One region of the Flavobacterium sp. GNP011 genome, then DNA from elsewhere that is predicted to be linked to it. Evidence: riboswitches for the same ligand, from Rfam matches in the RefSeq annotation. Region 1 holds a riboswitch; the other holds the start of a gene.

Region 1 (5,692 bases):
GTGAAACACCGGTTGCCATTATTCAAAATGGAACTACCGCTCAAGAGAAAATTGGCGTGGGAACCATCAACACCATTGAGCAAGTGGTGACGCAACAACAATTAAGTTCGCCTGCCATTATCGTCATTGGCGAGGTGGTTAAAGAGAGCAATAAATTAAAAGGTTTTTACGAAGAATTTATAGCCAAAGAATTAAAATAACAGTGGAGAGAAACGAATTATATCCTATTTTTTTAAAATTACACAACCTCAATGTGCTCATTGTGGGCGGCGGAAATGTGGGTTTAGAAAAACTATCGTTTCTGTTGAAATCCAGTCCTAATGCCAATGTTGAGGTAGTAGCACCTTGGTTTTTACCAGAGTTAGAAACCTTGGCGGCAAGCCACCCAACAGTGAAGTTGACCTACAAAAAATTCAATCGCTGGATGCTCCGTAAACGCCACATGGTGATTGCCTGCACCGATGATTTGAAGGTGAACAAGAGGATTTATGATTTGTCCCGAAAAAGATATTTGATTTGTAATATTGCTGATACACCGCCTTTGTGTGATTATTATTTGGGCGGAATTGTAACCAAAGGGAATGTAAAAATTGCCATTTCAACCAACGGAAAATCACCCACTACAGCCAAACGATTGCGAGAGTTTTTTGAAGAAATAATTCCAGACGATATCAATAAAATGGTCGATAATCTCAATCAATACCGAAAAACGCTGAAAGGTAATTTTGAGGAAAAAGTTCAAAAAATGAATGAAATCACCGAGACGCTTAAAGCAAAGTAAACACAAGACAGAATCTCAAGTTCATAGAAAAAAGCTAAGATGTAATAGTTCTTAATAATCAGTTTCTGTTTTTTTAACTAAACAGAATGGTGATATTTGTACTCAATTTAAAATAAAAGTATTGAGCTCCTAGGTTCAATACAATAACATATATAAACACAATTAACAATTTCCATTACAGCCTACAATTACAATTGGAAGCAAAACAAAGGATACTAAATTAAATCAAAATGATTAAAACAGACATACTCATTATTGGCGCAGGGCCAACAGGTTTATTTGCAGTTTTTGAAGCAGGATTATTAAAATTAAAATGCCATATATTAGATGCTTTGCCACAAGCAGGAGGGCAGTTATCAGAGTTATATCCTAAAAAACCTATTTATGATATTCCTGGATTTCCAGAAGTATTAGCTGGTGATTTAGTAGATAATTTAATGGAGCAAATCAAGCAGTTCGAACCAGGATTTACCTTGGGTGAACGTGCCGAAACCATCGAAAAACAAGAAGACGGAACATTTATTGTGACTTCAAACAAAGGCAAGAAATTCCATGCACCAGTTATTGCTATTGCTGGTGGATTAGGTAGTTTTGAACCAAGAAAACCATTGATTGAGGACATCGAATTTTACGAAGATAAAGGAATTAAATACTTCATTAAAAATCCAGAAAAATTCCGTGATAAGCGCGTAGTTATCGCTGGAGGTGGAGATTCGGCTTTAGATTGGAGTATATTCTTGGCAAATGTAGCTTCAGAAGTGACTTTGATTCACCGTCGCAACGAGTTTCGTGGAGCTTTAGACTCTGTAGAAAAAGTACAAGAGTTAAAGACTTCTGGTAAAATTAAAATGATTACACCAGGTGAAGTAATAGGTTTAAAAGGTGCCGAACATCTTGAGGCAGTTGTAGTCGAGGAAAACGGCGCACAACGTACCATCGAAACCGATTATTTTATTCCGCTTTTTGGTCTTACGCCAAAGTTAGGTCCTATCGGTGACTGGGGATTAGAAATCGAAAAGAACGCCATCAAAGTAAATAACTCTTTAGATTACCAAACCAATATTCCTGGAATTTTCGCCATTGGTGACGTAAATACCTATCCAGGAAAATTAAAATTGATCTTGTGTGGATTCCATGAAGCCACTTTAATGTGTCAAGCGGCCTACCAAATCATTAATCCAGGAAAGCGTTATGTGTTAAAATATACTACCGTTTCTGGTGTAGATGGTTTTGACGGAACTCGTAAAGAAGCTCCAAAAGCGGTTGTAAAAGCAATAGTGTAAATAAAGTTGCAGAGTTACAAAGGTTCTGAGTTGCTAAGATTGGTTAAAATCTTAGGAATTCAGAACCTTTTTTTATTTTAAAGTTTTGCAACAAACTACCTAAGAATCTTTAAAAAAAATACTTGCAATTGTTAGCGCTATGTCGTTCCTTTGCACTGTTCCTATATTTATTGAAAGTTATCACGAAAGGCGGAGGGAAAGACCCAATGAAACCTTAGCAACCCTTTATTTTTTAAAGAAGGTGCTACATTCTACTTTATACAATCAGTATCAAAGATAGATAACACAAGAATACTTCTACAGTATTTCTCAAACCTTTTCTTGACAACATATCGAATTTTTTAGAGCAGATAAATGGCGCTTTTCAGTCATAATCGTTCCCGCTTTCCGTTACAAACGAAGTTCACTGAACTCCGTTTAAAATGAAAGTTTAGTGAAGTAATCTTTTATTTTTTAAAGAAAAAAATAAAAGGATTTTCACTGCAATCGGGGCTAAAGAGTTAAAATAGTGAACTTTTGTAATTATTATTCAAAAGTATAGATTTAGAATATTTTCTAGATTTTAATTATCATAAGTTATGTCAAATATTATGAAAGCATCAGCAGTAACTCCCCCTTCGGGGGTTAGGGGGGCTCTTTTAGAAAGAATACTCATCCTTGATGGAGCTATGGGAACCATGTTGCAACGTTACAATTTCTCCGAAGAGGATTTTAGAGGAGAACGTTTCAAAGATTTTCCGCATTCGCTAAAAGGAAACAACGATTTATTGTCGCTCACTCAGCCACAAGCCATAAAAGACGTTCATGCCGCTTATTTTGAAGCTGGAGCTGATATTGTTGAAACCAATACCTTCTCAGGAACCACGATCGGTATGGCCGATTATTATCTGGAAGAATATGTGTATGAATTGAACTATGAGTCGGCAAAAATAGCCCGAGAAGTAGCCGATGATTTTACCGCTAAAAATCCAGACAAACCTCGTTTTGTTGCGGGTTCCATTGGACCCACGAACAGAACAGCAAGCATGTCGCCAGATGTAAACGACCCAGGTTACAGAGCCGTAACTTTTGATGATTTGCGCATTGCGTACAAGCAACAAGTAGAAGCGCTTATGGATGGTGGTTGCGATTTACTTTTGGTAGAAACTATTTTTGATACCTTAAATGCCAAAGCAGCACTTTTTGCCATTGAAGAGGTAAAAGGCGAACGTAATCTTGATATTCCAATTATGGTTTCAGGAACGATTACCGATGCATCTGGAAGAACACTTTCGGGACAAACGGTTGAGGCTTTTTTAGTTTCAGTATCGCACATACCGTTGTTGAGCGTAGGATTCAATTGCGCACTTGGTGCCGATTTATTGAAACCGTATTTACAAACCTTGTCACAGAACACGTCGTTCAACGTATCGGCGCATCCTAATGCAGGATTGCCCAACGCCTTTGGAGAATACGACGAAACACCAGAACAGATGCAAGCTTTTATCAAAGAATATTTAGACGATAATTTGGTCAACATTATAGGCGGTTGTTGCGGAACAACACCAGCACACATCAAGTTAATTGCAGATATCGCTAAGGAATACAAACCTAGGGTTTCTAATGCGGTGATGTAAAAGAATAATTTATTGTTTTTAATTATTTATTAAAGTAAAATGGATAAAAAAGCTGAAAGCCTTTCAGAAATAATTGAATTAATTAAATATCAATTTAGTTCATTTAATAATATTGGCGGTATACAGAATTTTTGGTTTAGAGCTGAAAAAGATTTTACTCCTTTAGAAAATAGAGAATCTTTAAAAAATAAAATTGATTTAGTACCTTTTACTCCATTACTCCCTAATGCTTATAGGTGTGTAGGTCGGGTTGATGAAGAAGATTATAATGATATATTTAGGAATACAAAAGACGTTGAAAATAATTTAAAAGCAGAGTTTTTAAGAAATTCAATGATGTTTTTAAATCAAAACAGAATTGAAAATAATAGCTGGAATAATTATTTTTTAATGCAGCATTATGGATTAAGAACCCGTTTATTAGATTGGACCGAAAGTGCATTAGTTGCAATATATTTTGCAGTTAAAGATGATAATAATAAAGATGATTTTAAAATATGGGTTTTAGATCCTCACAAATTGAACCAAACAACATATAGTAATTATACAAGTATTAATTCGACTATGATTTATTTTCCACAAAGTTCAAAAAAAGAAGATTTATATGAAGATGGAAAATTGGTTATAGATGAATTTTGCAGGAAATATTTAGAAATGGATTTTGAATCAAATAAAAAGGCTTTTCCATTAGCAATTTATCCGTATCTGTTTGACGAAAGAATGAAAGCACAAAAATCTTGCTTTACAATTTTTGGAAATGAAATTAATGGTTTGCTAAATAACTCTAATAAGGATATGTTTTTGAGAAGTATAGTTATTGATGGATGCAAGAAAAATGAAATTAAAAAAGAATTAAGATGGTTAGGAATTTCAGAAGAAAGTATTTATCCTGGTTTGAATAGTAATTGTAAATCAATTCAAGAAAAATATAAATGAATTATATCTGCTAGTTAACCCAGCTACCGCGAGCGTCCCGCTCGCAGCATAAAAGTTCCGTAGGAACGACTTATTTTATAGCAACGGATTTTAATCCGTTGGGATGTAAGAGGAAAATTCATTCCGTTATCAATTAGAAAAATGGAATCGTTTCATTGAAATAAAAATGGGTTGAATAGCACAACGCCCGCGTGAGGGATAGCAGTGGCATCCTTTTGTGAAGCGATAGCGGAACAAAAGATAGAACGAATAGCCCGACCCGACTTTTTTTGGAGGGACACGCCCAAAAAAGAATTAAAATAAAATGGTAAGGTTTCGAAAACTTTGCAATAAATAAAAAAATAAAAACTCAGTCTAAGTGTCTTAGTAACGGAGTAACTGAAAATAAAGAAATGGCAGAAAAAAGAAGAAACCTAGTATTATCAGGATTGGAGCCCTTAATCATTACGCCCGAAAGTGTATTTGTGAATGTAGGGGAACGAACCAATGTGACAGGTTCGCGAAAATTTCTTCGATTGATTAAGGAAGAAAAATACGATGAGGCGCTTGATATTGCGCGCCAGCAAGTAGAAGGCGGTGCACAAATCATCGATATCAATATGGATGAAGGAATGCTTGATGGCGCATATGCGATGACAAAATTCCTGAATTTGATTGCGGCTGAACCGGATATTTCGCGAGTTCCGATTATGATTGACAGTTCAAAATGGGAAATCATTGAGTCCGGTTTGAAAGTTGTACAAGGGAAATGTGTTGTGAATTCGATTTCGTTGAAAGAAGGCGAGGAAGCTTTTGTACATCATGCTAAATTGATAAAGCGTTACGGAGCGGCGGTGATTGTGATGGCTTTTGACGAAGTGGGTCAGGCGGATAATTACGAAAGGCGTGTTGAAATTTGTCAGCGTTCGTATGATATTTTGGTGGGAATTGGATTTCCGCCACAAGACATCATCTTCGATTTGAATATTTTCCCAGTAGCAACAGGTATGGAAGAGCACCGCTTGAATGCGTTGGATTTCTTTAGAGGAACCAAGTGGGTTCGCGAAAATTTACCGCATGCACATATCAGCGGTGGG
Region 2 (5,692 bases), on a different contig from region 1:
AATGATAAAACTAATAGTAGCAAGGTAGATGTTGTCATGTAGTGTTTATTAAAATATTTTAAATTTGAAAACTTAAATGTAATCTAGAATTCAATAAAAGTGTAGAATGAATTAAATACTCATTTCGCAAACCTAAGTAAGCATTCCTCCACAAACATTCAATACTTGCCCTGTAACATAAGCACTCATATCAGATGCAAAGAAAAGACACGCGTTAGCCACATCCTCTGTAGAGCCACCTCTTTTTAACGGAATTCCATCTCTCCAGCCTTTTACTACATCTTCGTTTAACTTCGCAGTCATTTCAGTTTCAATAAATCCTGGCGCAATTACATTACAACGAATATTACGAGATCCTAATTCCAGTGCTACAGACTTTGAAAAACCAATTACACCCGCTTTTGAAGCCGCATAGTTCGTTTGTCCTGCATTACCTTTTACCCCTACCACTGAACTCATATTGATAATCGATCCCGCACGTTGCTTTAAAAATGTACGTTGAATCGCTTTTGTCATGTTAAAAACCGATTTCAAATTCACATCCATCACGTTGTCAAAATCTTCTTCGGACATACGCATCAATAAATTATCTTTTGTGATTCCAGCGTTATTAATCAATACGTCAACCGTTCCAAAATCAGCCAAAACAGCATCCACAAATGTTTGCGCTTCGTTAAAATCTGCAGCGTTTGATTGATATCCTTTTGCCTTAATACCTAGAGCGTTTAACTCATTTTCTAAAGCCATCGCAGATTCTACTGATGAACTATATGTAAAAGCAACATTGGCTCCATGTTTAGCAAAAACCTCTGCAATCCCTTTTCCAATTCCGCGACTTGCGCCTGTGATAATGGCAACTTTTCCTTCTAGTAATTTCATATTCAAAAATTAGTTTATTTTTTATTTGAAGCTATTCCTGCTATTCACTGCAATCTTTTAGGTCCGCTGTCGCGTACCCAAAAGGATTTCCGTTGCTATCAGGGCTAAAAACGACTTGCCAAATATATACTATTTCCTTTTTTAAAAAAAATTTAGCTTTGATTATGAACAATAATTTTTACAATTAAACCTTCAAAAAACGGTATGCTAATTTATCCCAAAAAGCAGCATAAATAGCAATCAATGTAAATACTAGTAAAAACAAATGATACCACGCATTACTTAAAATATCTATAAAATTTAATTTACCATTTGCATAGTTTAATATCAACAATATTTGAGCACCATAAGGCAATATACCTTGTATTACACATGAAAAAATATCTAATATAGTAGCCGATTTTTTAGCGCTCAATCCGTATTCATAATTAATTTCCTTTGCTATGGGCCCCGTAATAACAATAGAAACCGTATTATTTGCAATAGCTAAATTTGCAAAACCTACTAATACTCCAATTCCTGTTTGTGCTGATTTTTTACTTTTAATTCTTTTCTTTATCTGATTCAAAACCCATGTTATACCACCAGCCTTGTCCACCATAGCTGCTAATCCACCTGTAAGCATTGAAAGTAAAAAGATATCTGTCATGCTTGTAAATCCTTCATAAATTTTCTGAGTAAACTCCATTACTGTAAAAGAATCATTGTAAAAACCAATAAAACCAGCAATTATGGTACCTAATAGTAAAGTGTAAAAAACGTTGACACCTACAACTGCTAAAATTATCACTAAAACATAAGGTAAGATAGCCCATAAGGAGTAATCACTTTTTGCAATATCCACAGAAACAACATCTGAATTAAATCCCAAATAAAAGAAAATTAAAACAGTTACAATTGCCGCCGGAAGCGCGATAAACAAATTAATCTTAAACTTATCTTTTAAATCACAACCTAGAGATTGAGTGGCAGCTATAGTAGTATCTGATATCATTGATAAATTATCTCCTAGCATAGAGCCACCAAGTAAAGCGCCTGCTATCAATGGCATTGAAGCACCACTTTTATCAGCAAGTGATATTGCAATAGGTCCTATTGCAACTATAGCTCCAACAGAAGTACCTGTAGCAGTTGATAAAAACGAGGCTATTAAGAAAATTCCCAACGGAAAATACGCTGCATCAATGGTATTAATACCTAGGTTCACAACTGCATCAACTCCACCCATGGCTTTACTCACCACAGCAAAAGCGCCTGCAAATAAATAAATCAAACACATGGTTATAATTTTACTATCACCACAACCAGCAATTAAAGTATCAACTTTATCTTCTGTACTGTTTTTAAATAAAATAAAAGCAGCAACAATGCCTACTAAAACAGCAACAGGAGAAGGAAAAGCATAAAAATCATTAAGCAAAATACCTGCACCTAAAAAAGTAAAAATAAAAATAAATAGCGGAATCAATGCAAAAGGATTTCCAGATTCCTTAGTAAAATTTGTCATAAAAATAATTTTAAATTAAGTGTTATGACGAAAAACAAAGCTGGTATTGGGAATGTAACAACATTTTTTCCAAAAGATTTGGCTTATCGTTTTAGCACCTTGCTTGTTGTTGCAGGTTGCTATCCTATTGAAGGATTCGTGATAACGGGTGCAAAAGTAATTAATATTTTATGATAAACTAAACAAACACTTTAAAATTTAAAATATTATGCAATATTTAACAAGTGGAACTTTATTTAAAATTAAAAATCTCATAAAATAAAGTGTTATCAAATTAAAAATCATCATAAATTAAACTATTTTTGATAAACATAATCTAAATAATATCAAAATAAATGATATAATTCATATAATATTAACATTAATAGAATCATTATGAAAAAATTCACATTATTAATCGGCTTAATTTTAGTTCTAAGTTGTAGTAAAAATGATGACGCAAATGAATATGTGGCTATTGATCCCTATCCTAATATTACAACAACATTTACCGGCAAAATAAATGTTAACAAACTGGATAATTATTCGAACCAAACGATTCCTAGCTATATCACTAAAGATAATACTGCAGGGAATGCCATTACAGATAAAGGTGCTACTTTAGGACGGGTCTTATTCTACGATAAGAATTTATCGTCAAAAAATACCATCTCCTGCTCCTCTTGTCACATTCAAGCAAATGCTTTTGGAGATGTTGCAGCAGCTAGTACAGGAGTAAACGGAACAACTAGTAGACACTCCATGAGATTAATAAATACTAGATTTTCAAATGAAAATAAATTCTTTTGGGATGAGAGAGCTTCAACTTTAGAGAATCAAGTAACCCAACCTATTCAAGACCATATTGAAATGGGTTTTAGTGGTACATTAGGCGATGGCAACTTTACTACATTAATTACTAAACTACAAAACATAGGGTATTATAAAGAATTGTTCAAGTTTGTATACGGATCCGAAGATATTACTGAAAACAAAATTCAGTTAGCTTTATCACAATTCGTAAGAAGCATTCAATCATTCGATGCAAAATATGATGCTGGTCGAGCTCTTGTTGCAAATGATAACCAACAGTTTCCTAATTTTACAGCTCAAGAAAACCAAGGTAAAAATTTATTTTTAACACCGCCTGTTTTTGACGCTACCGGAAATAGAACAGCAGGAGGTGTAGGTTGTGCAGCTTGCCATCAAGCTCCTGAATTTAGTATTGATCCAAATAGCAGAAACAACGGCATAATTGGTATTCTAAATGGAAATGGAATTGATATTAGAAACACTAAATCACCATCACTTAGAGACTTGGTAAAAGCAGATGGAAGTACCAATGGCGCCTTCATGCATACCGCAAATTTGAATACGCTTCAAAATGTAATTGGCCATTACGGCACAATAAACCTAGCTATTGGAAACACGAATCTAGACCCAAGGTTAAGGCCAAATGGTTTTGGTCAAAAATTAAATTTAAATGCCTCAGAAGTAGACGCTTTAATCGCCTTTCTAAAAACCTTAACTGGAACAAATGTCTATGTAGATACAAAATGGTCAACACCTTTTAAATAACAAAAAAGTCCCCAAATCTACATTTGGGGACTTATAATTTTTAATCAATATGAACTTAAAAAGCTACATTCCATCTTGGTAATTTTCCATTTTCATCAAAGAAATTTTGTAAAATTACACCTTCAACTGCAGTTGGAATTCCTTTTGTGTCTGTATTAAATGTTTCATACCAAACAACTTCAAGTGTGGTGATATCTTCAATTTTCATTTGTGCTGGCCAAGAATATTTTCTTCCCGTTTTAGCAAATTGATGCCCCTCTACAATCTTGTCATAAAGCCCGCCATTTTTTGCTTTTAAAGCACCATTATTTTGAACAGTTCCTGTAGAACCTACCATAATTAACTCTTTTGAATCACCTATGGCATACACTAAAAACACACCTGATCCATCCGAAGCATTGCAAACTTCAGCAAGACTATCTTCAATGGTGAAAGAAAATTGATTGGTAACTTTGAATTTTTCTAATTCTTTGTACATATATAATATTTATTAGGAACTGGCCATGAACATTACTCTACATGTTGTAGAACAAACCATAACAAGTTCATTTGCGTTTTATTGATTTCACTGTAAAATCAGATTTTCAATAAAGTGCAAAGGTATTTTTTTTAATTCTATTTATCATAAAAAAGCCTCACAAATTGTGAGGCTTTACTATTATTTAGAAAAAGCTTAGATTAACCTAAAACTTCTTTTACTTTTTTACCAATTTCAGCTGGTGAATCCACAACGTGAATACCACATTCTCTCATGATTTGTTTTTTAGCCTCAGCTGTATCGTCAGATCCACCAACAATTGCACCTGCATGCCCCATTGTACGTCCTGCTGGAGCAGTAACTCCTGCAATGAAACCTACAACTGGCTTACGGTTTCCATCCGCTTTGATCCATTTTGCAGCATCAGCTTCAAGTTGACCACCAATTTCACCTATCATTACGATACATTCAGTCTCTGGATCATTCATTAACAATTCAACAGCTTCTTTTGTAGTTGTTCCAATGATTGGATCTCCACCAATACCGATAGCAGTTGTTATTCCTAAACCTTGTTTTACAACTTGATCCGCAGCCTCATACGTTAAAGTTCCTGATTTAGAAACTATCCCTACAGTTCCTTTTTTGAAAACAAAACCTGGCATAATCCCTACTTTAGCTTCACCTGGAGTAATAATTCCAGGACAGTTAGGTCCTATCAATCTTGCATTTCTTTCTTTTACATAACTGTTAGCTTTTATCATATCAGCAACAGGAATTCCTTCGGTAATTGCAATGATTACTTTAATTCCAGCATCTGCAGCTTCCATTATAGCATCAGCAGCAAAAGCTGGTGGTACAAAAATGATAGTTGTATCAGCACCTGCTTGGTCTACAGCATCTTTTACAGTATTAAATACAGGTCTATCTAAGTGACTTGTTCCTCCTTTACCAGGAGTCACACCACCTACAACATTGGTACCATACTCAATCATTTGAGAAGCATGGAAAGTACCTTCACTTCCTGTAAAACCTTGAACAATTATTTTGGAATCTTTGTTAACTAAAACACTCATGATATATTATTTATGTAGTTTTTAAAATCGTTATGCAAAAGTATAAAATACTAATCAGTAATTGGTATTCAAAAATATTTTTTTTGACACTAAATATTACGATAATTGGCTCATTTGATAACCTCGATATAATTTTTCGTCTTTGATTTGCCAAAACACAATAAAATGTGCCAATAGCATTTCCTCTCTGGGATTTTC

What was found. A riboswitch is a leader RNA that binds a small molecule or an ion and turns the genes downstream of it on or off. The one in region 1 is predicted to bind S-adenosylmethionine.
Region 2: linked by a shared signal. The riboswitch ahead of AC061E_RS13570 (Na+/H+ antiporter NhaC family protein) and the one ahead of AC061E_RS03075 (homocysteine S-methyltransferase family protein) in region 1 are both predicted to bind S-adenosylmethionine.

The regions. Positions count from the first base shown of each region.
Region 1 covers NZ_JBWJVJ010000002.1:102,288-107,979, reverse strand. The annotation lists gene cobA (uroporphyrinogen-III C-methyltransferase) at 1-200, shown strand, start outside; gene AC061E_RS03085 (precorrin-2 dehydrogenase/sirohydrochlorin ferrochelatase family protein) at 203-781, shown strand; gene AC061E_RS03080 (NAD(P)/FAD-dependent oxidoreductase) at 1,012-2,064, shown strand; SAM riboswitch class I at 2,239-2,351, shown strand; gene AC061E_RS03075 (homocysteine S-methyltransferase family protein) at 2,655-3,680, shown strand; gene AC061E_RS03070 (FRG domain-containing protein) at 3,720-4,616, shown strand; gene AC061E_RS03065 (vitamin B12 dependent-methionine synthase activation domain-containing protein) at 5,009-5,692, shown strand, end outside.
Region 2 covers NZ_JBWJVJ010000018.1:17,558-23,249, reverse strand. The annotation lists gene AC061E_RS13580 (hypothetical protein) at 1-38, opposite strand, end outside; gene fabG (3-oxoacyl-[acyl-carrier-protein] reductase) at 133-879, opposite strand; gene AC061E_RS13570 (Na+/H+ antiporter NhaC family protein) at 1,064-2,386, opposite strand; SAM-I-IV-variant riboswitch at 2,440-2,536, opposite strand; gene AC061E_RS13565 (cytochrome-c peroxidase) at 2,762-3,943, shown strand; gene AC061E_RS13560 (hypothetical protein) at 3,999-4,421, opposite strand; gene sucD (succinate--CoA ligase subunit alpha) at 4,622-5,494, opposite strand; gene AC061E_RS13550 (nuclear transport factor 2 family protein) at 5,591-5,692, opposite strand, start outside.